4 regions of the Pantoea sp. F_5 genome follow, and region 1 is predicted to be linked to each of the others. Evidence: riboswitches for the same ligand, from Rfam matches in the RefSeq annotation. Region 1 holds a riboswitch; each other region holds the start of a gene.

Region 1 (5,879 bases):
GCGCAGAAGCAGGAAATAGCGCTGCTGAATTATGACAACCTCTATGGTGTCCTCGCTTTGCGGCAACAGGTTGCGCGCTTGGCGATAGACAGCGGCTGCCAGCTCACCGCGGATGACATTGTGATTACCACCGGCTGCCATGAAGCGTTATCAGTCGCCGTACGTGCAGTCTGCGAGCCGGGGGATATCATAGCCGTAGAGTCCCCGTCATTTCACGGCATCATGCAGACCCTGCGCGGCTTTGGCATTCGGGCCATTGAGATCCCGACCGATGCAGTCACCGGCATCAGTCTGGAAGCGCTGGAGCTGGCCTTTGATCAATGGCCGATTAAAGCGGTTGTTGTTGTGCCGAACTGCAATAATCCGCTGGGATTTATCATGCCTGAGCCGCGTAAGCGGGCTTTGCTGGCGCTGGCGCAGCGGTTTGACGCGGCAGTGATTGAAGATGATGTCTATGGTGAGTTAGCCTGGGAATATCCGCGCCCGCCCACCATCAAAGCGCTGGATCTTGATGGTCGGGTGCTGCTGTGCAGCTCCTTTTCGAAAACGCTGGCGCCAGGTTTACGCGTTGGCTGGGTTGCTCCAGGCCGCTACCGTGACCGCGTGCTGCACATGAAATATATTGTCACCGGCTCCACCGCTACGCAGCCTCAGCATGCAGTCTCCGAGTTTATCCGTCAGGGCCATTATCAGCCTCATCTGCGCCGGATGCGGCAACTCTACCATCGCAACTATGAAACCTTTAGCTGCTGGGTACGCCACTATTTTCCCTGCGGCATCTGCGTTTCACGTCCTCAGGGCGGTTTTCTGATGTGGATAGAACTTCCCGAAGCGTTTGATGCGGTCCGTCTTAACCGTGAACTGCGCGAGTCAAAAATTCAGATTGCCGTGGGCTCACTTTTTTCAGCATCGGGTAAATACCGTAACTGTTTGCGTTTGAACTACGGGCTGCCGATCAACGATCAGACGGAACGGGCGCTTGCGCTGGTGGGTGCTGCAGTCGAGCGCGCCATGCTCTCGTGCCAGCATGAAACCCAGACTTCAGCCTCTACGCTCGCGTAGGGAAGAGAAGAAGCAGGGCCGGCAAGAGGAGGGAACCGGCCCTGGTCAGATAACCTTAACCTGACGGATGCCACGTTAAAGTTTTGAATCACATCACGCCAGCGGCAACATGCACCTTTGCGCGGCACTTTCCCGGAATAAGGCTGGCGTTACCGATTTTGCAGCCAATATGCGCGGCAGGTTCCATAAATGCTTAATCGCCTGGTCCTGACAGTGCCAGAAGGGTGCGCGTTGCTGCACGCCAGTCATCTGCCTGAGTAATTGCACTCACCACCGCAATACTGCCCACACCGGTGGCCAGCACCTCGGGTGCGCGCGCAATCGAAATACCGCCAATCGCCACGGTGGGAATATGCGACAGATGGGTAAGATGCCGCGTCAGCTGCTCAATACCCTGCGGTGCAGAAGGCATTTCTTTAGTCTGCGTCGGAAAAATATGCCCAAGGGCGATGTAAGAGGGCTGGATTGCCAGAGCGCGATCCCGTTCCGCATCGTCATGGGTAGAGAGTCCCAGTCGTAATCCTGCCTGATGAATGCGGGCAAGATCGGCCACGTCCAGATCCTCCTGACCGAGATGCACGCCATAAGCCTGATGTTTAATGGCCAGTTGCCAGTAGTCATTGATAAATAAACGCGCGTCGTAGCGTTTACCCAGCGCAATCGCCTGAGCAATGGCAGGTTCGGCGACCTCATCGGGCTGATCTTTGATGCGCAACTGCAGCGTGCGAACGCCCATTTCAAGCAGGCGTTCGATCCACTCGGGGCTATCAACCACCGGATAAAGTCCCAGACGCGGGACGGTAGCGGGAAATGCGGGCATCGTTACTCCTCCTTAATGGCATCGGCGGGGTGATAGAGCTCACCACCGCGGCTGCGGAAACGATCTGACATCTGTGCCATGCCTACTTCAACCGGCTCGGCACGGGCATCCTGGCGTGCCGCAAATTCGCGCACCTCCTGGGAAATTTTCATTGAGCAGAATTTGGGGCCGCACATTGAGCAGAAATGGGCCACCTTGCCCGACTCCTGCGGCAGGGTTTCATCATGCATAGCCCTGGCCGTATGGGGATCCAGCGCCAGGTTAAACTGATCTTCCCAGCGGAATTCAAAGCGCGCTTTGGACATAGCGTTATCACGGATCTGCGCACCGGGGTGGCCTTTGGCCAGATCGGCAGCATGCGCCGCGATTTTGTAGGTGATCAATCCCTGCTTCACATCCTCTTTATTTGGCAGACCCAGATGCTCTTTGGGCGTGACGTAGCAAAGCATGGCGCAACCAAACCAGCCAATCATGGCGGCACCGATACCCGAGGTGAAGTGGTCGTAGCCGGGCGCGATGTCAGTGGTCAGCGGGCCAAGCGTGTAGAAGGGGGCTTCATCGCACAGGTCGAGCTGTTCGGTCATATTACGGCGGATCATATGCATCGGGACGTGGCCCGGACCTTCAATCATCACCTGAACGTCATACTCCCAGGCAATACGCGTCAGTTCACCCAGGGTTCGCAGTTCGGCAAACTGCGCCTCGTCGTTGGCATCCTGAATCGAACCCGGACGAAGGCCATCGCCCAGCGACAGGGAGACATCGTAAGCGGCGCAGATTTCACAAATCTCACGGAAGTGCTGATACAGGAAGCTCTCCTGATGGTGGGACAGGCACCATTTGGCCATGATCGATCCACCCCGAGACACAATACCGGTGAGACGTTTCGCCGTCATCGGAACATAACGCAGCAGAACGCCCGCGTGGATAGTGAAGTAATCGACGCCCTGTTCCGCCTGCTCCAGTAGCGTGTCCCGGAATATTTCCCAGTTCAGCGCCTCGGCCACGCCATTCACTTTTTCCAGCGCCTGATAGATCGGCACGGTACCAATGGGCACCGGGCTGTTGCGCAAAATCCATTCGCGCGTTTCATGAATATAACGGCCGGTTGAGAGATCCATCACCGTGTCGGCACCCCAGCGAGTCGACCAGACCAGCTTTTCCACTTCTTCCTCGATAGAAGAGGTAACTGCCGAGTTACCGATATTGGCGTTGACCTTAACCAGGAAGTTGCGGCCAATGATCATCGGTTCCGATTCAGGGTGATTAATATTGGCAGGGATAATGGCGCGTCCGGCAGCGACCTCCTGACGGACAAACTCGGGTGTGATATCGGCTGGCAGATGTGCGTCAAAACTGTGCCCCGGATGCTGTTGCAGCAGCACCTCACTGCGGATTCGCTCACGGCCCATGTTTTCCCGCAGGGCGATGAACTCCATCTCCGGGGTAATCATGCCCTGACGGGCATAGTGCAGTTGCGTGACACGGCGGCCTGCACGGGCGCGGCGCGGTGTTGGCAGGTGATCGAAGCGCAGGTGATCCAGCCCCTCGTCAGCCAGCCGCTGCTGGGTATAGCCCGAGCTGTTCTGTTCGAGAAGCTCACTGTCGTCGCGTTCAGCAATCCAGTGTGCGCGCAGCTTTTCCAGACCGCGATGCACATCAATCTGTGCCGCGGGATCGCCATACGCACCTGCCGTATCATAGACCGGCACCGCTTCATTTTGCTCATAGAGAGGCTGTTCTTTGCTGCCGCCGATATGGGTCGGGCTTAGGGTGATTTCACGCATGGGCACGCGAATATCTTCCCGGCTGCCGGTAATCCAGATGCGACGGGACTGGGGAAAAGCACTGCCGCTTTGCAGGGAATTAATAAATTCCTGCGCCTGGGCACGCTGTTCACGACGGGACATTTTTGGGTCAGACATAGCAATCTTCCTGTTAAGGGGGAACGATGCTTGTCCGGAGTTCGGAAGGAGTAACCGTACAGACAGCACAGGCATGCTGGCATACAGAGAAGTTTTACTCTTGTTCCCTACGCAGGTTCTAACCTGGTCAGGTTCCGCGGATCCCGAATTAACGGTCTCAGCCCAGCTGGGCACTCCGACAAGAAGCGGTTTTCACGCGCGTGTCTGATAACAGACGCTGGCGTAAAAACCCTATATTTCAACGCATAAATAAGAAAAATTTCTTTAGCGTTTGTTCCTCAGAACCTGTTCAGCATAAAAGGGCTACGGGATAATCTCAAGCCCTTTGCCGTCGTTAACCATTAAGCCGGGCGGGCGATATGGCTGTCATTCGCCACTGGCGGCGTAGCAAGCTGATTATCCCAGGCTAGCTGGATCAGCTTATCTTCCAGCGTAAAGCGTGATTCCAGCACTTCGCCCACTTCAGAGAGAGCCTGCTGGAAGGTCATGCAGTTCTCATCGTCAATCGCCTGCTGCAGGTGACCGTCATACAGCTGCATCAGACGCTCAGTGTTTGCCTCCAGCGGAGGGTAAAGCTGCGCGGCGGCGATCATCGGGCTGTCGCCACTCATTTCACTGATCACGCGCTCATAGATACTGAAGTGGCCGGCAGAAAGATAGTCGACCAGGCCGTGACAGAAGTTGTCGAGTGCCTGCTCATCAAGACGCGTCAGCGCCTCTTTTTTAGGTTTAAGACCGACCAGGTGATAATAGGTCACCAGTAGCTGGCGACGCGCTTCAAGCCACGAATCGACCAGTTCATTACTGCCACCTACGCGTTCAGCCAGGACGTCTAACTGGTTAAGCATATCTAACTCCATGTGAGTTATAGTTGTTTATCTACACACTTAACATCAGGGCTTCAGCGTGCGAGTTGACGCTAAGGATGACGAAATAAATGCAATGCGAAATCTCAAGCGTAGACGCTGGATGGTGGATTGTCAGCCATGAACAGAAACTTTGGTTGCCACAAGGTGATTTACCCCACGGAAACGCCGAAAAATTCGGTTTAACCGGCAGTAAGGCCCGGACCATTGGTGAATGGCAGGGCGAAAAAGTCTGGCTGATTTGTGAGCCGCGTTCCGCCGATATGTTCTCCGTGCGACAGCTGATCGATCAGGATGTGGAGCTGTTTCAGCTGGTGGGTCGCGGTGTACAGCTGGCGGAGTTCTACCGCTCTCATCGCTGGTGCGGCTACTGCGGACATGAGATGCACCACAGCAAACATGAATTTGCCTGTCTCTGCAGCCATTGCCGTGAGCGTTACTATCCGCAGATCGCGCCCTGCATCATTGTGGCTATCCGTCGCGGCGATGAAATCCTGCTGGCGAATCATGCCCGCCATCGCAACAAGGTCTACACCGTGCTGGCCGGTTTTGTGGAGGTCGGCGAGACGCTGGAGCAGGCCGTTGCCCGGGAAGTGATGGAAGAGAGTAATATCCGCGTCAAAAATGTCCGTTATGTGACCTCCCAGCCGTGGCCCTTCCCGCAATCGCTGATGACAGCGTTCATGGCGGAGTATGACAGCGGCGATCTGCAACACGACGGCAAAGAACTGCTGGATGCCGCCTGGTTCCGTTTTGATGCGCTGCCTTTACTGCCACCGCCAGGCACCGTGGCACGCCGCCTGATTGAAGATACCGTCGCCCTGTGCCGCGCCGAAGCGTGAAAGTGCTACACTACACGCCTGTTATTGAGAGAGTGTTGAGATGAGTGAACTGAAGAACGATCGTTATTTGCGTGCCCTGTTACGTCAGCCAGTTGATGTCACGCCGGTATGGATGATGCGACAAGCCGGGCGCTATTTGCCGGAGTACAAAGCGACACGCGCCCAGGCGGGTGATTTCATGTCGCTGTGTAAAAACGCCGAGCTGGCCTGTGAAGTGACCCTGCAGCCGCTGCGCCGTTATCCGCTGGATGCCGCCATCCTCTTCAGTGACATCCTGACCATTCCGGATGCGATGGGATTGGGTCTCTACTTTGAAACCGGCGAAGGCCCCCGTTTCTCTAACCCTGTGACCTGCCGCGCTGAC
Region 2 (5,879 bases), on a different contig from region 1:
AATGCCTGGCATCGCCAGTATCAGCATGCCGCTGGTGTCGATCAACTGTGCCGCCGCCGGACGCTGACGCAGACGCAGTTCCCGACTGCTCCACAGCAGCATCATGGTCAGCACCACACAGATCAGACCGGCACCGATGGCGATGCGCAATGAAGTCAAAGTGGCCTGCCATAGTGCAGGCTGTGCCAGCGCGCCTCGCACTCCACCGTGCAGACCATCGACGATGACCGCCGCCAGCGGAGGCAGCAGCAGGATCAGCGCCAGCCCGATCAGCAGCGCATCCATCAGCTGTGCCGCACGGGAATCCTGCGGATCGCGCCAGCCGTTCAGCTGGCTGGTTCCCGCGGGAATCGCTTTGCTGAAGCGCTGGCTGAGTAGCACCAGCGTCAGACAGCAGCCGAGCTGGATCAGCGCCAGCAGCGCCGCACGTCCGGGATCGTAGTCATAACTCAGCGCCTGGAATATCGCCAGCTCAATGGTGGTGGCCTGCGGACCGCCGCCCAGCGACAGCACGGTGGCAAAGCTGGCGAAACAGAGCATAAAGATCAGCGCGCCGGTCGGCAGCAGCTGACGCCGCAGCCACGGCCACTCCAGCAGACGAAAATGGTGCCAGCCGCGCAGGTCGAGCTGTGCCGCCAGCTGACGCTGTTCCGCCGGGATGCTCTCCAGCGCCTGCAACATCAGGCGGGTCGCCAGCGGCAGGTTAAAGAAGACGTGCGCCAGCAAGATGCCCGACAGGCCATAGGGCGAGAAGTAATAACCGATGCCGAGCAGCTGGCACAGATACGCCAGCCAGCCATTGCTACCGTAGACGGTCAGCAGCCCAAACACCGCGACCAGTACCGGCAGCACCAGCGTCATGGCACACAGGCGCAGCAGCAGCTGGCGGCCTGGGAAACGACGTCGATAGAGCGCCCGCGCCAGCGGCACTGCAGGCAGCAGCGACAGCAGGGCGGAGAGCAGCGCCTGAGCGAAAGAGAACGCGATAACGTGATGCAGGTAGTCATCCTGCAGCACGCCACGTAAGTCCGTGTCCGGCGCGGCGCGCCATAGTGCGCCGAAGGCCAGAAACGCCACAAGTGTCAATAACGCTGTGGCGAGGGAACCGGGAATCAGCCAGCGCGGCATCAGCGGCTGACGGCGCGTTGCCACTGGCTAATCCAGCCCGAGCGCTGGCTGGCAACCTCTTCCGGCGAGAACTGCAGGGCGGTAGAAGGCACAGTAAGCGCCGCGAAACCGGCAGGCAGTGGCGTGTCGATCACCGGGTACATCCAGTTGCCGGTGGGGATGGTGCGCTGGAACGCAGGCGAAACCATAAACGTCATGAACTGCTGCGCCAGCGCTGGCTGTTTGCTGCTGGCTAACTGCGCGGCCACTTCAACCTGCAGATAGTGTCCTTCGGCAAAGGACGCGGCAGCGTAGTTCTCTTTCTTCTCTTCGATGATGTGATAAGCCGGTGAGGTGGTGTAGCTCAGCACCAGATCGCCTTCGCCCTTGAGGAACAGGCCATAGGCTTCACTCCAGCCCTTCGTCACCGTCACGGTTTTCTGCGCCAGCTTTTGCCAGGCCTGAGGAGCCTGATCGCCATAGACCTTCTGCATCCACAGCAGCAGACCTAAGCCGGGCGTGCTGGTGCGGGGATCTTCGTAGATCACCCGCCACTTCTCCGGACTGTCGACCAGCGCTTTCAGGCTTTCTGGCGGATTTTTCAGCCGGGTTTTATCATAGACAAAGGCGAAGTAGCCATAATCGAACGGCACGAAGGTGGTGTTGTGCCAGTCATCGGGCAGTTTTAATGTCGAGGTGTCGACCTGACTTTCGGCAAACAGGCCGGTTTTCTGCGCGGCCTGCACCAGATTGTTATCCAGCCCCAGCACCACATCCGCTTTACTGTTTTTGCCTTCCATGCGGACGCGGTTCAGCAGCGAGACGCCATCTTCCAGCGTGACGAATTTAAGCGCGCAGTTGCACTGGGCTTCAAAGGCTTTTTTAACCGCCGGGCCAGGGCCCCAGTCGGCGGAGAAGGAGTCGTAGGTGTAGACCGTGAGAACCGGCTTAGCCGCCAGAACGGGGGCGGAGAGTAACAGCAGCACCGGCAGAACTTTGTTTAACACTTTGCGCTCCTTCAGGAGAATAGGGGATGAGTCGCAAAGGATCTGAGCACAGAGGCCTCTCAAATCCCTACGTCGGTATTAACCGAATCAGGTTCGACGGGTCTCTCTCAGCGGCTTGCTTGTGGCAGGCCGCACCCCGTTGAGAACATCACATTCTAGTCATTTCAGCGCCAGGGCGAAAGCGTCACAGCGCCGGTGGCGCAAACCAGGCTGATTTAAAATCAAACCAGCCCAGGGTATTCATCCGCACACCGCGCATACTGCGCTGGCCTTCCAGCAGCAGCCAGTGGTGAAACAGCGGATGCAGACCGGCTTCTTCAACCAGCTGTTTGCTCCATTCGGCCAGCGGCAGGGTTTTCTCGCGCCAGCGGGCCGCATCGCCGTGCCAGTCGATCGGCAAACAGTGATGCAGTAGCGGAATCTCATAAAGCTGCGCGAACAGCGAATAATTCAGCGGCAGGGTGAAGTTTACGCTGCCCAGCCAGATATCACTTTCCGCGTCGCCCTGATACCAGCTTTCGTAGCTAATCTCACGGGTCTCCAGCGTGACGCCATGCGCTGCCAGCAGCGGACGCAGCGCATTAGCGATGCCTTCATGCTCCACGTGCTGGCTGTACCAGGTCAGCGTCAGGTGGGTTAAGCCGGGCGGTTTTTCCACTGGCGTCAGGTCGCGCCGGTGATGCCAGCGCGGCAGCAGGCCATACGCCGGAAACCAGTAACGCTGATAACCAACACCGGCATGATTGAGCAGAGCGATGGGGTTAAAGAGGTAACTGACCCAGCGCCGTACCGCCTCGTTGCGACCCTGCTCTGAACGCTGATCGAACAGCAGATAGTAGCAGCCCTCTTCAAGGCGGCTCTCCTCCTGAATCTCATCAATGCTGTCACCCTGCAGACGGACACCGGCATAGACCAGTTCATCGCTGATGTCGGGCAGTACCCAGATAGAGACATCGTCAATCAGGGCGCGAAACCCGAAGTAGTCATCAAACGCTTCGATCTTCAGCTGGCTCTCCTGATTGCGTATCACCCGGTAAGGACCCGTGCCAACCGGCTGGCGGGCAAAATCCCGCAGCGTCGGCCATTCGCGCGGCAGGATCATCGCACTGACGCTGCCCAGCAGCCAGGGTAAACCCTCGTCAGGCTGGCTTAAACGAATGTCCAGCGTCCAGGGGGCAGGTGAGTCAATCTGCTCTATATGGCAAAAGAGAGGATGGGAGCGCTGACGCTCCAGCGTGGCGAGCACATCCTCCATCTCCAGTTCTCTGCCGTGATGGAAGCGAATCGCCGGACGCACAAAGAAACGCCAGTGAAGCGGAGAGGTCTGCTGCCAGTGGTGTGCAATATCAGGCTCGATTTCCCCGTTTTCCTCATTTATCCGGGTCAGGCCATTAAAAATCTGGCGGGCAATATGCGTTTCCGAGCGCCGCAGTGCTGAACCGGGTAGCAGGTTAAGCAGCGGACGATAGTAGAGCACCCGCAGGATATGCTTGCCCTGGCGGAAACTGCGTCCCAGGTGCGCCCCAATCATCTGCCGCACCTGGTTTTTATCGCCCACCAGCTGGACCAGTTGATCGATGCGATCCTGTTCCAGCAGATCCTCAGCACGCTGCTGCTGCAACGCCAGGCCGGTATAGCAGAAGGAGAGCTGCGAACGTCTGCCGCGCCCGGCTTCCGCCTGCCAGATCAGCCAGCCAGCAGCCTGCATCCGGTTGAGCAGATTACGCATATGACGTCGGGAGCAATGCAGCAGATCAGCCAGTTCATTGAGGGTAATCTCCTGCGATTGCCCCTTGCAGCTCTGCCACAGGCGAATGAACTGCTGCTTCAGACGTGATGATGACATAAAAGGGGAACTCCTGGTAAAAAGCGCTCTGTTTTTTCTACCTCATTTTAAGAGCAAACTTTGCGCTATGGGAAGAGCGGGAGGCATTCAGCAATGAATGGCGTTCGACCCTCACTTCGCTGTTCAGTGGAGTGCTTTTCTGAGTAGGGTGCATTTACACCGCCAGCAGATGATCTCTGCTGGCTTTTTTCATGTTGCGCGGTATCGTCTACCCTTCTTTTTCCCCTCTGTTTGTTCTGAAAGGGATTTCGCTATGAAATCGCTGTTAACGCGGCAGCGCCGCATCAATCCGGTTTACCTCGCTTTTATGGTCGCCTCGTTCATGCTGGGTATCGCGGGCGCATTACAGGCACCGACGCTCAGCCTGTTTCTGACGCGCGAGGTGCAGGCGCGGCCCTTCTGGGTCGGGCTGTTTTTTACCATCAATGCGGTGGCCGGTATCGTGGTGAGTATGCTGGTGGCTAAGCGCTCAGACAGCGTCGGCGATCGTCGTCATATCATTCTCTTTTGCTGCCTGATGGCGCTGGTGAATGCGCTGCTGTTTGCCTTTACCCGCCACTATCTGACCCTGCTGACGCTGGGTGTGCTGCTGTCGGCGCTGGCCAGCGTCTCTATGCCTCAGCTGTTTGCGCTGGCGCGGGAGTATGCCGATCAGTCAGCGCGTGAAGCGGTGATGTTCAGTTCGGTGATGCGTGCGCAGCTGTCGCTGGCGTGGGTAATCGGGCCACCGCTGTCCTTCGCGCTGGCGCTGAACTACGGTTTTGTGACGCTGTTTATGGTGGCTGCCGCACTGTTTCTGATCTGTATCCTGCTGGTCTGGTTCACGCTGCCGTCTGTGCCACGCACGCAGCCGCTGATGCAAAGCGGCGGGCTACCGATAAGCGGCTGGCGCGATCGGGATGTGCGGTTGCTCTTCATCGCCTCCGTCGTGATGTGGACCTGCAACACGATGTATATCATCGATATGCCGCTCTATATCAGCACCACGCTGGGGCTGCCGGAGAAGCTGGCCGGTCTGCTGATGGGGACGGCGGCCGGGCTGGAGATTCCGGTGATGCTGCTGGCGGGACATTACGCGCGTCGCATCGGTAAGCGCAGGTTAATGCTGATTGCGGTAGCCGCCGGCGTCCTGTTTTATCTGGGGCTGGTGCTGTTCAATTCCCGCACCTCGCTGATGGTATTGCAGCTGTTTAACGCGGTATTTGTCGGGATTATTGCGGGTATCGGCATGCTGTGGTTCCAGGATCTGATGCCCGGGCGGCCCGGCGCGGCGACCACAATGTTCACTAACTCGATCTCGACCGGCATGATTCTGGCCGGGGTGATTCAGGGAACGCTGAGTGAGCGGCTGGGGCATGAGGCGGTTTACTGGCTGGCATTCGGGCTGGCGATTGTGGCGCTGGTGATGTCGGCGCGGGTGCGCGACGTATAAAAGAGAAGGGCGACCGGATGTCGCCCTTATTTGAAGTTACTCAAAAAATCTGGCCCAGCCATCTGTGATATCGAGCCTGCTCAGGGAACACGGTCAGATCGGAAAGTCGCTTAAGCCAATCCCTGGCCGCTCGGCCCGCGCCGTCCATGGCGCGGGACGCTTTCCTCCTCTGCCCGTGTTCCCTGCGCGTTAAACTTAATCGTTGCTGCCTGATTAGGCCTTCTTTAACGCAATCAGCGCAGGAATGCGGGCTGATTCTGCTCATACTGCGAAATAGACGCTTCATGCTGCAGCGTCAGACCGATGCTGTCGAGGCCGTTGATCATGCAGTGGCGGCGGAAGCTGTCGAGTTCAAACGGATAGACTTTATCGCCCGCCGTGACCGTCTGCGCTTCCAGATCGACCGTAAAGCTGATGCCTGGCTGAGCCGCAACCAGCCGGAACAGCTCATCCACTTCCTCTTCGCTTAATTTCACCGGCAGCAGTT
Region 3 (5,879 bases), on a different contig from region 1:
AGAGTGAAGGCGGTTTTCGTGAGGGCGGAAAGGGCTTAACCACCGTCGATATGATCCCGCATGGCCCACACCGTATGGCGGTTAAACTGGGTCTGGAAAAGCGCTTTACCCTGCGTGATGATGAATTTTATCCCAGCCATGATGCCATCGATTTCTATCACTGCTATCCGGAGGATATCGCACTAATGGCGGAAATGGGGTTCAGCGTGTTCCGCACGTCCATTGCCTGGAGCCGCCTCTATCCCAACGGCGACGAACTGACGCCCAACCCGGAAGGCATCGCTTTTTACCGCGCGGTCTTTGAGGAGTGCCGGAAATATAATATCGAACCGCTGGTTACGCTCTGTCATTTCGATGTGCCGATGCATCTGGTGACCGAGTATGGCTCATGGCGCAATCGCAAAATGGTCGACTTCTTTGCGCGCTATGCCCGCAGCTGTTTCGAGGCGTTTGATGGCCTGGTGAAATACTGGCTGACCTTCAACGAGATTAACATCCTGCTGCACAGCCCGTTTTCCGGGGCGGGGCTGGTCTTCGAGCCGGGTGAAAACAGGGAGCAGGTGAAGTATCAGGCGGCGCATCATGAGCTGGTTGCCAGCGCGCTGGTTACGCGAATCGCGCATGAAGTGAACCCGGCGAATCAGGTCGGCTGTATGCTTGCAGGGGGCAACTTCTATCCATGGTCCAGTAAACCGGAGGATGTCTGGGCAGCGCTGGAGAAGGATCGTGAAAACCTGTTTTTCATTGATGTGCAGGCACGCGGTGCTTATCCGGCTTACGCTGCGCGCGTGTTCCGGGAAAAAGGCGTCACGCTTGAGATCGCTGACGGCGATGCCGAAATCCTGAAAAATAGCGTCGACTTTGTCTCGTTCAGTTATTACGCCTCTCGCTGCGCCTCGGCGGAAATGAACGAGCAGAACAGTAGTGCTGCTAATGTGGTGAAATCCCTGACCAATCCCCATGTGCCACGCAGTGAGTGGGGCTGGGGCATCGATCCGCTGGGCTTACGCATCACCATGAATATGATGTACGACCGTTATCAGAAGCCGCTTTTCCTGGTAGAAAATGGACTGGGCGCGCGCGATGAAATCGATGCGAATGGCGAGATCAATGACGACTATCGCATCAGCTATCTGCGGGAGCATATCCGTGCCATGGGCGATGCCATTGAAGATGGCGTGCCTGTGATGGGTTACACCAGCTGGGGCTGCATCGATCTGGTTGCCGCCTCAACCGGTGAAATGAGCAAGCGCTACGGTTTCGTCTACGTTGACCGCGACGATCTGGGCAACGGCACGCTGGCGCGCACGCGGAAGAAATCTTTCTGGTGGTATAAGAAAGTGATTGCCAGTAACGGGGCTGATCTTGCGTGACATTGTCATATAAAAGTCATATCTGAATGACATGTCCCGCATCAGCCGTGCCGGAGCTGAACGCTCACGCATACATTGTGCTCCGGCAATAATTGTCGTATAACGAATGCCTCCGAGGGGTGTCCTGCAATGGGCTGAGATGGCGCAAGCCGAACCCTTTGAACCTGATCTGGGTCATGCCAGCGAAGGGACGGGTCGGCAGATTTTTCTGCCTCATCTCCTGCTCTATCCCCTGTTCCAGACCGTATGCCCGGATCTCCCTGCTACTGGAGATCCTATGTTACATCCGCTTTTCAAAACTGGCTTTTATGGATGTCTGCGCCAGCAGGCGGGCACGCAATGGCACGATTATGTCAGACACAATTTTGTGCAGCAGCTCGGTCAGGGTACGCTGCCACCCGCCGCTTTCCGCCACTATCTCACCCAGGATTATCTTTTCCTGCTGCACTTCGCCCGTGCGTGGGGCCTGTTGATCAGTAAACTCTCTGAACCGGCTGCGTTACGCAGCGCGACGGCATCGCTGAACGCCATTGTCAGCGAACTGCCGCTGCATCTCGCTTACTGCCAGCAATGGGGCATCAGCGAAGAGGCGGTTGCAGGCGAACCTGAGGCAACGGAAACAATCAACTATACCCGTTACGTGCTGGACGTGGGTCACACCGGAGATGTGCTGGAGCTGATGACGGCGCTGATGCCGTGCGTCGCCGGTTATGCAGAAATCGGCCTGAGGCTACTGGACGATCCGGCGACCCGCTTAGAGGGGAATCCTTACGCCGCATGGATTGAGAATTACGGCGATGAATCCTACCTGGCGGGCGTAGGTTCCTCACTGTTGCTGTTTGAAACCCTGGCCCAGCAGCGCGCCGGTGAACAGCGTATCAACGCACTGTCGGAGATTTTTACTACCGCAACCCGGCTGGAAGCCGCATTCTGGCAGATGGGTCTTAATCACGCTGACTGTCTGCGGGTCAGCTCATGAAGCCGTTGAATGATGCCGTGCCGCCGGGTATTTCCGTTCGCCAGCTCTGCCTGACGCTGGATCAGCGGCCCTTGTTCAGCGAGCTTAATCTGGATATCGCCGGCGGTGCATTTACCGCTTTGCTGGGTGCCAGCGGCGTAGGTAAAAGCAGCCTGATGCGGGTGATTGCCGGTCTGACGCCGCCCACTTCGGGACAGATTAACGGCAGCGATGGTCTGCCGCTGGCCGGACGCATCGCCTGGATGGGGCAACAGGATTTGCTCTATCCGTGGCTGACGGTGGAACAGAACGTCTGCCTCGCCAGCCGTCTGAAAGGTAAGAAAGCCGATCGCGACCTGGCGCAGCATCTGCTGGCACGGGTGGGACTGAGCCACTGTGCCCGTGCGCGACCCGCGACGCTTTCGGGCGGGATGCGTCAGCGAGTAGCGCTGGCGCGTACCCTCTACACCCGTCAGCCGATTGTGCTGATGGATGAGCCTTTCTCCGCGCTGGATGCACTGACCCGGACACAGATCCAGACCCTGGCGGCAGAGGTGCTGGTCGGTCATACCGTGCTGCTGATCACTCATGATGCCGCGGAAGCCTGTCGCCTCAGTCATCACCTGCTGGTAATGGGTGCAGCAGGCATTGATACCTGCCCGCCACTCCGGGGCCTGCCACCACGGGCAGCAGACGACATCAGCGTGATCCAGAGTCAGGCCACTTTGCTGAAGCAGCTAAGCAGGCTGGGCGGATGAGATTACGTTTCGCCGCGCTTCGCCGTGGAATCATGCTCTCTGCCGGATTGATTGCGCTGTGGTGGCTCGCCACACTCACTTCCGTTCCGGCCTTTCTGCTGCCCTCGCCCGCTGCGGTTGCTAGCGCACTGTGGGACAACGCTGACTATCTCAGCCATCACAGCCTGATTACCCTGACTGAAATCCTCAGCGGTATGGCGCTCGGCGTGCTGCTGGGCGCGATGCTGGCACTGGGCATGACCTTTTCGCCGCGGTTACAGCGCTGGATGATGCCGCTGGTGATCACCAGCCAGGCGATACCGGTATTTGCCCTGGCACCGCTGCTGGTCCTCTGGTTTGGCTTCGGCATGAGCGCCAAAGTCGCGATGGCGGTACTGGTGATCTTCTTTCCTGTAACCTCCGCTTTTTTTGATGGCCTGCGTCGCGCAACACCCGGCTATCTCGATCTGGCTCGCACGATGGGCGCTTCACGCATAGCACAACTGCGTCATGTCCGGCTGTTAGCCGCACTGCCTGCCCTGGGTTCGGGCTTACGGATGGCAGCGGCCGTCGCGCCGATTGGTGCCATCATTGGTGAATGGGTCGGATCGGCTGAAGGGCTGGGCTACGTGATGCTGAATGCCAACGCCCGGATGCAGAGCGACCTCTGTTTCGCCGCCCTGTTTATTCTGGTGCTGATGACGCTGACACTCTGGCTGATTATCGATCTTCTGCTTCGCCGCCTGATTACCTGGACTCCCGAGCCACACTGACGACCCTACTGATGAGAAAACCTATGACTAAAACGCCCCTGATTGTCCTGCTGTTCAGCGCTGCCTTAACCTCGCAGACTCAGGCGATGGAAAAACTGACGCTGGTGCTCGACTGGTATATCAACCCCGATCATGCACCCATTATGGTGGCTCAGCAGACCGGTGCGTTTGCCGCTGAGGGTCTGGAGGTTAACATTGTGCCGCCTTCCGACCCCGCGCTACCGCCGCGTCTGGTGGCCGCTAAGCAGGCGGACTTAGCGCTAACGTATCAGCCGCAGCTGCATTTCTTCGCCGACCAGGGTCTGCCGCTGGTGCGGGTGGGCACGCTGATTAATACGCCGCTGAATACGCTGATAACGCTGGACAAAGCGGTGAAAAAACCAGCGGATTTAAAAGGAAAACGCATTGGCTATTCAGTCAGCGGCATTGAAGAAGCAACGCTGGCGACCATGCTGAGCCATGACAGCATTAAGGCCGATCAGGTAAAGCGTGTTAACGTCAATTTTCAACTCACCAGCGCTCTGATGACCGGACAGGTTGATGCGGTCATTGGCGGCTATCGCAATATCGAAGCACTGGAAATGAAACTTGCTGGCAAAGATCCGGTGGTATGGAACGTCGAGGATTATGGCGTGCCGGCCTATGACGAGCTGATAATCGTTGCTAACCGTGATGAGGCGCATTCGGCGAAAATTAAAAAATTTCTGCGGGCACTGAAGAAGGGAAATGCAGAGTTGCAGGCACATTCTGAAGAGAGCTGGCAGGCATTTGCACAGGCGCATCCGGAGCTGAACACACCGCTAAATCATCAGGCATGGCAGGCCACGCTGCCGCTGTTCGCCGCCGATCCGGCAAAACTGGATCGCGCACGCTATCAGACTTATGAGCAATTTTTGTTTGATAACAAGCTGATTAAACACATTACGCCGGTTGAGCGTTACGCCATCGGCAGTGAGTGATAAGCGCGCCCGCAGCGGATGCTGCGGGCGGGTTGACTAGCGTGACTTCTGATAAAGCCAGTGTTCAATGTCGCTGGCTGGCAGCGGTTTTGAAAAGAAGTAGCCCTGAATCTGATCGCAGCCGTAGGTTTTCAGCAGTCCCAGCGTGGCTTCTGCTTCCACACCTTCGGCCAGCACGGTGTAATTCAGCTCTTTGAGCATTTGGATAATGCATCTGACGATGATTTTAGATGCGTCGTCCTCGCCCATACGCGAGATTAGCGATCGGTCGATCTTAATCACATCCAGCGGGATATCCTGCAGGTAGCTGATATTGCTGTAGCCGGTGCCGAAATCATCCAGAGAGATCATAAAGCCGTGCGATTTCAGCGCTTCCAGCCCTTTGATCGCCACATCACTTTTGGTGATCAGCTCATTCTCCAGACACTCGATACCCATAATCGAGTTAGGTAACTGCGCTGCCGCTAATTTCGCCACCAGCTGATCGGCAAAATCGGGCCTGGCAAAGTCGCGCTCACTGACGTTGATCGAGACCGGAATCAGGTCGTACTCACGATTCCAGCGCGCCAGTTGCTCAACAGCGTGATCGATAACCCAGTTGGTCAAATCGGAGATCAGGTTGGTTTTGCCAGCTAACGGAATAAATTCTGATGGGAAAAGCTCACCCCGCTCAGGGTGATTCCAGCGTATCAGCGCCTCCAGCCCGACCGTTTTACCGGTTTTGAGACACACTTTGGGCTGCCAGGCGAGATAGAGCTCTTCATCTTTCTTTAGCGCCTGAGCCAGATCGTTCATGATCATAAAGTCATCAGTGCGCCGAGAGTCGTAACTCTCGTCAAACGACATCGCACTGATATTCTCATCAATCGCTTCATGTAACGCGCTGACGGCCTGACGCACCGTTTCGTTGGCATCCATCTGTTCAGGTACAAACTCTGTTTCGCCGGTAAAGATATCCAGGTCGAGCGTGATATTTTCCGCCAGGTCGGCCCGCATGCCTTTAAACAGATCGATCATGTTATGCGCTGAATAACGACCTGAGTAAGGCTGAACAATGGCGAAACGGCCAGGAGCGAATG
Region 4 (5,879 bases), on a different contig from region 1:
ACTGCAGGCCACCAGGGCCAGCAGCAACACGTAAACTGCAAGGATGGCGGATTTATGCCTGCGCATGAGTTCCCTTAAAGCGGTAACGGGAAAATTTACGCATTCTCATTCCTGTGACCAATTAAGTCGATCGTCACTTGTGGCTGAATTTCTCATCATGAACACGTAAAGTGGCGTCATTGTTAAGGAGTCATTACAAAAGGTTGTGGTAGCTGAATAGGGGGTGATATCAGGGGATGAGGGCGAAGAGAGCGGTGCAGTAAGACATTTACTCATATTAATCCCCGTAACCCCAAAACCGCAGAGCTCATAGATATGACGTGCTCGAGCATTATCACCGGCAACACGAAGCCTGATTTGTTCAAAGTTTTTATTGCATAAGTCCTGTTCTAACGCGTGCAGGGGCTGTTTACCGGGTCCATGACCCTGGTATTTTTTAAAAATGAAAATCGTAAATGAAGACTGTACGTGTCGCTGTATCGTGTTTGTACCAGAGTTAGCCGACATGTTTATAACCTGGCCAGAATGTTCGAAGTGACAAAATCGGGCAGTGACATGAACGTCATTTTCAGCGTGTTTGCCGATGTGATTCATTCCACGCCGAATCCAGGCAACAAAGCATAACCCTCGATCGATGATGCACTTAAACAGCTGGAGGTTTATCGCCAGCAGTGGCAGACGTTCACTGATAAATACTTAGCGTAAATCGTGATAATCCTGCGTTTGACGGCTCTCTCGTGGCAATAAAGCCAGCCTGAGAGCCGCGTGTGCGGGATTGCTACGATGAGGCTGTTTTGTCAGATGAGGCACTCCGATAAACCCGACTTAAAACGAAAAGCACCTATTACACATTTACAAATTTAAATGTGTAAATATAATGATGCCTTTTACACATCAGAGGAATGTTTGTCATGCCGTCACTGTTTACCCCCCTGAACCTGGGCGATCTCACGCTTCGTAACCGCATGGTATTGCCGCCGCTGACGCGTTGCCGCAGTGAGCAGCCGGGTAACATTCCCGGCGAGTTGATGGTGGAGTATTACCGTCAGCGTGCCAGCGCGGGACTGATGATCACTGAAGGCACCCAGATTGAGCCTCGCGGGCAGGGCTATGCATGGACGCCGGGGATCCACAGCGACGCCCAGATCGCGGGCTGGAAGAAGGTCACAGAGGCGGTACATCAGGAAGGTGCCACAATTTTCTGCCAGCTCTGGCATGTTGGCCGCGTCTCTCACAATGAACTTCAGCCAGGTAAGCAGCTACCGATAGCGCCTTCAGCCATCGCCGCTGATAACGTCCGGGTGTTTATCGAAACCGGACCCGGTGCGGGGATATTAACTGCACCCAGCGAACCACGGACACTGACGAACGCAGAAGTAAAAGAGATCGTGGCGCTTTATCGGCGTGCGGCGGAAAATGCAAAAGAGTCCGGTTTTGACGGTGTAGAACTGCACTCCGCCAACGGTTATCTGATTAACCAGTTTATTTCGGAGCATACCAACTTCCGCACGGATGAATATGGCGGCTCAGCAGAGAATCGTCTGCGTTTCCTGCGTGAAGTTGTTGAGGCGGTCAGCGCGGTGTTTGGCAGCCATCGTGTGGGCGTCCGGTTTGCGCCGCTGTTTTCGAGTACTGATGAAGAGCGCGTCTATCTCGGTCTGGTTGAAAGCGATCCCCATGCGACCTACATCCGTGCCGCGCAGCTGCTGAATGAGCTGGAAGTTGGCTATCTCTCGATTGCTGAAGCAGACTGGGATAATAGCCCGGATATGCCAGAAAGTTTCCGCGTTGCACTGCGCGATACATTTCGTTCTCCGATCATCTATTCTGGTCGCTACACCGCGGAAAAAGCACAGCGTATGCTGGATAACGGCTGGGGTGACCTGGTGGGTTTTGGCCGCGCGTTTATTGCGAATCCCGATTTGCCGGCACGCATTAAAGCAGGTTATCCGCTGAATCCCGTTGATCACGCCTCCCTGTATGGTGGCACTGAGAAAGGCTATACTGACTATCCTGTTTTTCAATCCTGATCTTATGTGAGGCGGCATGTCCCCCGAAAATGCCCTGAAGTTACTGTCCAACCCGACCCGAGTGGCAGTGCTGAAGTGGCTTAAAAATCCTGACGAAGCGTTTGCGGGCTATTCGCAGCTCTATCCCTTCGCTCAGTATGGCGTCTGTGCCACCCTGATCCAGGACAAGGCGGGCTTATCACAGCCCGCTACCTCGTTATGTCTGAAAGCCCTGCACAATGCGGGACTGGTCGAAGCCAGCAAAGTCGGGAAGTGGACCTATTATCGCCGCGCTGAACCGCGTATTCGTGAAATAACCGACGTGGTGACACAATCGCTGCAGGCGCTTTAGGGCACTTGCAGTATTAGCATTTTTCTCTTTCCTCATCTGCGAATGCAGAGTGTTTGCACTCAGAGCAAGAGTCTGCACATATCCCCCGAATTTCTGACTCGTCTTCATGCACGCGGCTTGACGAAGCTGCCCGCTTAACTTACAACTAAAGCCGTCAGGGGAGTCTCGCCAGAGAGACTGAGAGGCTAATAGCGCAGCGCGCGGCTTAGCGACCCTTAGAACCTGACCCAGTTGATACTGGCGTAGGAAGACGGGTATCACATCCGATACTTGCCGCAGGCGCGCGTTCGCGACGCCTTTGCCTATTCCCTCTGTATCACGGGTCTTCGTTAACCGATAACGAGGCCAAAGTGAAACATCTCATTCTTAATCACTCTCTTCCTCTCCGGTGGACACCATGAGCCGCTGGTCGGTGCTCGGCAGCGGCGTTGCCGGGCTGTGTGTCGCCACACTGCTCAGGGAGCGGGGAGAAACCGTTGAAGTCATTACGCAGCCTGACTGTCGTGCAGCCTCACACTGGGCGGGGGGCATGCTTGCGCCCTGGTGCGAAGCAGAAAGCGCGCCGCCACAGGTGATCGAATGGGGCCAGCATGCGTCGAGCTGGTGGGCGAAACGCGTTGATGGCGTGGAGCAGCAGGGCACACTGGTGGTAGCGCCGCCGCGAGACAGTCGCGAACTGACCCGCTTCGCCAGCATGACGGAGCAGCATCGGTGGGTCGCGCCCGGTGACATCGAACCGGCGCTGGAAAATCGCTTTGCCCGCGGCCTGTTCTTTGCCGCAGAGGCGCATCTTGATCCGCGCCGCGCACTGCAGCAACTGCGCGTCACACTGCAGGAGGCTGGCGTACCCTTTCACAGCGGTAAACCTGGCGGCAAAATCATCGACTGCCGCGGCATCCATGCTCTTGATAAGCAGCCCGCTCTGCGCGCCGTGCGGGGCGAAATGCTGATCCTGCACACGCATGACGTTCAGCTCTCCCGTCCGGTCCGTCTGCTGCATCCGCGCTTTCCCTGCTATCTGGTGCCGCGTGCCGGAGACCACTTCATGCTCGGAGCCACCATGGTCGAAAGTCACGACAGCAGCCCGATCAGCGCCAGGGCGATGATGGAGCTGCTGAGCGCGGCTTACAGTCTGCATCCGGCACTGGCGGAAGCGCGCATCGTGGAGAGTGGCACCGGTCTGCGTCCCGCCTACTGCCAGAATCTGCCGGAGGTCCGCTATGAAAATGGCCGTTTCTCGTTAAACGGGCTCTACCGCCACGGCTTTTTACTGGCCCCGATTATGGCTGAAAAACTCATGCTGCAACTCACTCAGGAGATGACTCATGCGAGTTCAACTTAATGGACGCACGATTGAAACCAGCGCAATGACGCTGGCTGAACTTATGGCGGAGCAGCAGATCGACCCGCGTACCGTCGCCACGGCGCTGAACGGTGAGTTTGTGCCTCGCAGCCGTTATGCCAGCCAGCAGCTTGAGGCGGGCAACCAGCTGGAAATCCTGTCACCGATGCAGGGAGGTTAACCATGTTCTATCAATTTGCCCCGCAATCACGCTTTCTGCTCGGCACCGCCGGATATCCGTCACCAGACGTTCTGCATCAGGCTATTGACGCATCAGGTGCGGAGATCATTACCGTCAGCCTTCGTCGTGAAGGCAGCGAAGGCGGTGCGTTTCGCACGCTGTTGCAGCAGCTCAACAAACGGATTCTGCCGAATACCGCAGGCTGCCATACGGTGAAAGAGGCGGTAACGACGGCGCAGATGGCGCGTGAACTTTTCGACACGCCGTGGATTAAGCTGGAAGTGATTGGTCATGCCGATACGCTGCAACCCGATCCCTTTGCGCTGGTGGAAGCCGCGCGGATCCTCTGCGCTGACGGCTTCCAGGTGTTTCCCTACACCACCGAAGATCTGATTGTTGGCGAGAAACTGCTGGAAGCGGGTTGTGAAGTGCTGATGCCCTGGGGCGCACCAATTGGTTCCGGTCAGGGGTTGCGCAATATCGAAGGGCTGCGTGCCATGCGGGCGTGGTTTAAAGATGTGCCGCTGATTATTGATGCGGGCATCGGTGCGCCGGGTCAGGCGGCGCAGGCGATGGAGATGGGTTTTGATGGCGTGCTGCTTAACACGGCGGTGGCGAAAGCGCGCGATCCGGTGCGGATGGCGGGTGCCTTTGCTGCCGCGATCCACGGCGGGCACGAGGCGTTTCAGGCAGGATTGATGGAGCAGCGCGATATGGCGTCAGCCTCAACCCCCATTTTTGGTCTGGCAGAGTTCAGTTAAGGAGCAACGATGACGCGTTATCAGCGACAGACCATGTTGCCGGAGATTGGTGAAGCGGGGCAACAACGCCTGAGCAGGGCAAGGGTGCTGGTGGTGGGCGCGGGCGGACTCAGCGCGACGCTGCTGCCATTGCTGGCTGGCGCGGGCGTGGGGTTTATTCGGCTTTACGATGGCGATCGGATTGAGCTGCACAACCTCCACCGGCAGACGCTGTTTGGCATCGGAGATGTGGGCCAGCCAAAAGCAATCTGCGCGCAGCGCGCGCTGGCGCAGCGAAATCCTGACTGCCACGTTGAGGCGCATCCCCAGATGTTGAGCGCCAGTCAGCTGCCGCAGGCGCTGGAGGGGATCGATCTGGTGGTGGATGCGGCGGATAACTTCGCCATCACCTATCAACTCTCCGACGCCTGCTCTCCGCGCGGTCTGCCGCTGATCTGCGCCTCGGTGCTGGGTCGTAAAGGTTACGTCGGTGGATTCTGCGGCGGTGCGCCTGGCTATCGTGCGCTGTTTCCTCAGTTGCCGAAGGCGTCGGGTAACTGCAACACGGCTGGTGTAATGGGGCCTGCGGTAGCAACGCTGGGCGCGATGCAGGCGCAGATGGTGCTGAGCGTATTGCTAAAACTGACCCCGTCGCCGCTCGGCTGCATGATCCACTGCGACTTTGTGGACTGGCACATCAGGCAATTCCGCTTTGATAATGCGCCTGAACCTGACGCACCGGGCATCCCGTTCATCGATAAGCTGATGCTCAGTGAGGACGATTGCATTGTGGAACTGCGCAGTCCCGAAGAAGCGCCGGTCAGTGTGGCCGAACGGGTGCTACGCATTCTGCCGCAGCAGATAGCGGCCTGGCAGCCGCCGTCCGATCGGCGCGTGGTGCTGGTGTGTGCCAGTGGAATGCGTGCAGCTCAGGCGGCAGAGAACCTTGCCGCACGGGGGATCACGCGGATGGCGCTGATGGCGGCAAACACGCTGTAGCCTGCCGGTTTACACAATTTCGACCAGCTGGAACGTCTCGAAAATCAGCTCCATTTCCTTATGGAAATAGCCTTCACGTTCAAAGTAACGCTGATGTTCCTGCCGCCAGTGGTCGAGGCTGAGATCGCCTTCACCCTCCAGCATCGCCATCTCAGGCGTGACGCGGTCAAAGCGCGTCAGGAACAGTCCGGTGGTGCGAATCACGCAGACGGGCCGTTTTTCGCCGTTCAGAACAAGGGTGTAGCCGCCCGGCTGA

Evidence for each region. Region 1 has a riboswitch for thiamine pyrophosphate ahead of thiC (phosphomethylpyrimidine synthase ThiC). Riboswitches for the same ligand answer to the same signal wherever they lie in the genome.
Region 2: it holds a riboswitch for thiamine pyrophosphate, as region 1 does, so the genes downstream of both, thiB (thiamine ABC transporter substrate binding subunit) here and thiC (phosphomethylpyrimidine synthase ThiC) in region 1, are expected to answer to the same signal.
Region 3: it holds a riboswitch for thiamine pyrophosphate, as region 1 does, so the genes downstream of both, tenA (thiaminase II) here and thiC (phosphomethylpyrimidine synthase ThiC) in region 1, are expected to answer to the same signal.
Region 4: it holds a riboswitch for thiamine pyrophosphate, as region 1 does, so the genes downstream of both, F3I44_RS18515 (FAD-dependent oxidoreductase) here and thiC (phosphomethylpyrimidine synthase ThiC) in region 1, are expected to answer to the same signal.

What each region holds. Positions count from the first base shown of each region.
Region 1 is NZ_VWUO01000031.1:6,843-12,721, reverse strand. It holds gene F3I44_RS23085 (PLP-dependent aminotransferase family protein) at 1-1,062, shown strand, start outside; gene thiE (thiamine phosphate synthase) at 1,256-1,882, opposite strand; gene thiC (phosphomethylpyrimidine synthase ThiC) at 1,885-3,807, opposite strand; TPP riboswitch at 3,895-3,995, opposite strand; gene rsd (sigma D regulator) at 4,149-4,655, opposite strand; gene nudC (NAD(+) diphosphatase) at 4,745-5,515, shown strand; gene hemE (uroporphyrinogen decarboxylase) at 5,556-5,879, shown strand, end outside.
Region 2 is NZ_VWUO01000005.1:141,592-147,470, reverse strand. It holds gene thiP (thiamine/thiamine pyrophosphate ABC transporter permease ThiP) at 1-1,152, opposite strand, end outside; gene thiB (thiamine ABC transporter substrate binding subunit) at 1,128-2,114, opposite strand; TPP riboswitch at 2,161-2,263, opposite strand; gene sgrR (HTH-type transcriptional regulator SgrR) at 2,299-3,960, opposite strand; gene F3I44_RS08930 (MFS transporter) at 4,214-5,392, shown strand; gene leuD (3-isopropylmalate dehydratase small subunit) at 5,626-5,879, opposite strand, start outside.
Region 3 is NZ_VWUO01000010.1:145,898-151,776, forward strand. It holds gene F3I44_RS14965 (6-phospho-beta-glucosidase) at 1-1,373, shown strand, start outside; TPP riboswitch at 1,479-1,581, shown strand; gene tenA (thiaminase II) at 1,651-2,352, shown strand; gene F3I44_RS14975 (ABC transporter ATP-binding protein) at 2,349-3,089, shown strand; gene F3I44_RS14980 (ABC transporter permease) at 3,086-3,841, shown strand; gene F3I44_RS14985 (ABC transporter substrate-binding protein) at 3,865-4,800, shown strand; gene F3I44_RS14990 (EAL domain-containing protein) at 4,837-5,879, opposite strand, start outside.
Region 4 is NZ_VWUO01000016.1:42,792-48,670, reverse strand. It holds partial or broken gene F3I44_RS18535 (efflux RND transporter periplasmic adaptor subunit) at 1-66, opposite strand, end outside; gene F3I44_RS24340 (GNAT family N-acetyltransferase) at 106-507, opposite strand; gene F3I44_RS18525 (alkene reductase) at 912-2,030, shown strand; gene F3I44_RS18520 (helix-turn-helix transcriptional regulator) at 2,047-2,361, shown strand; TPP riboswitch at 2,508-2,627, shown strand; gene F3I44_RS18515 (FAD-dependent oxidoreductase) at 2,759-3,703, shown strand; gene thiS (sulfur carrier protein ThiS) at 3,687-3,884, shown strand; gene F3I44_RS18505 (thiazole synthase) at 3,887-4,645, shown strand; gene F3I44_RS18500 (HesA/MoeB/ThiF family protein) at 4,655-5,623, shown strand; gene F3I44_RS18495 (ASCH domain-containing protein) at 5,633-5,879, opposite strand, start outside.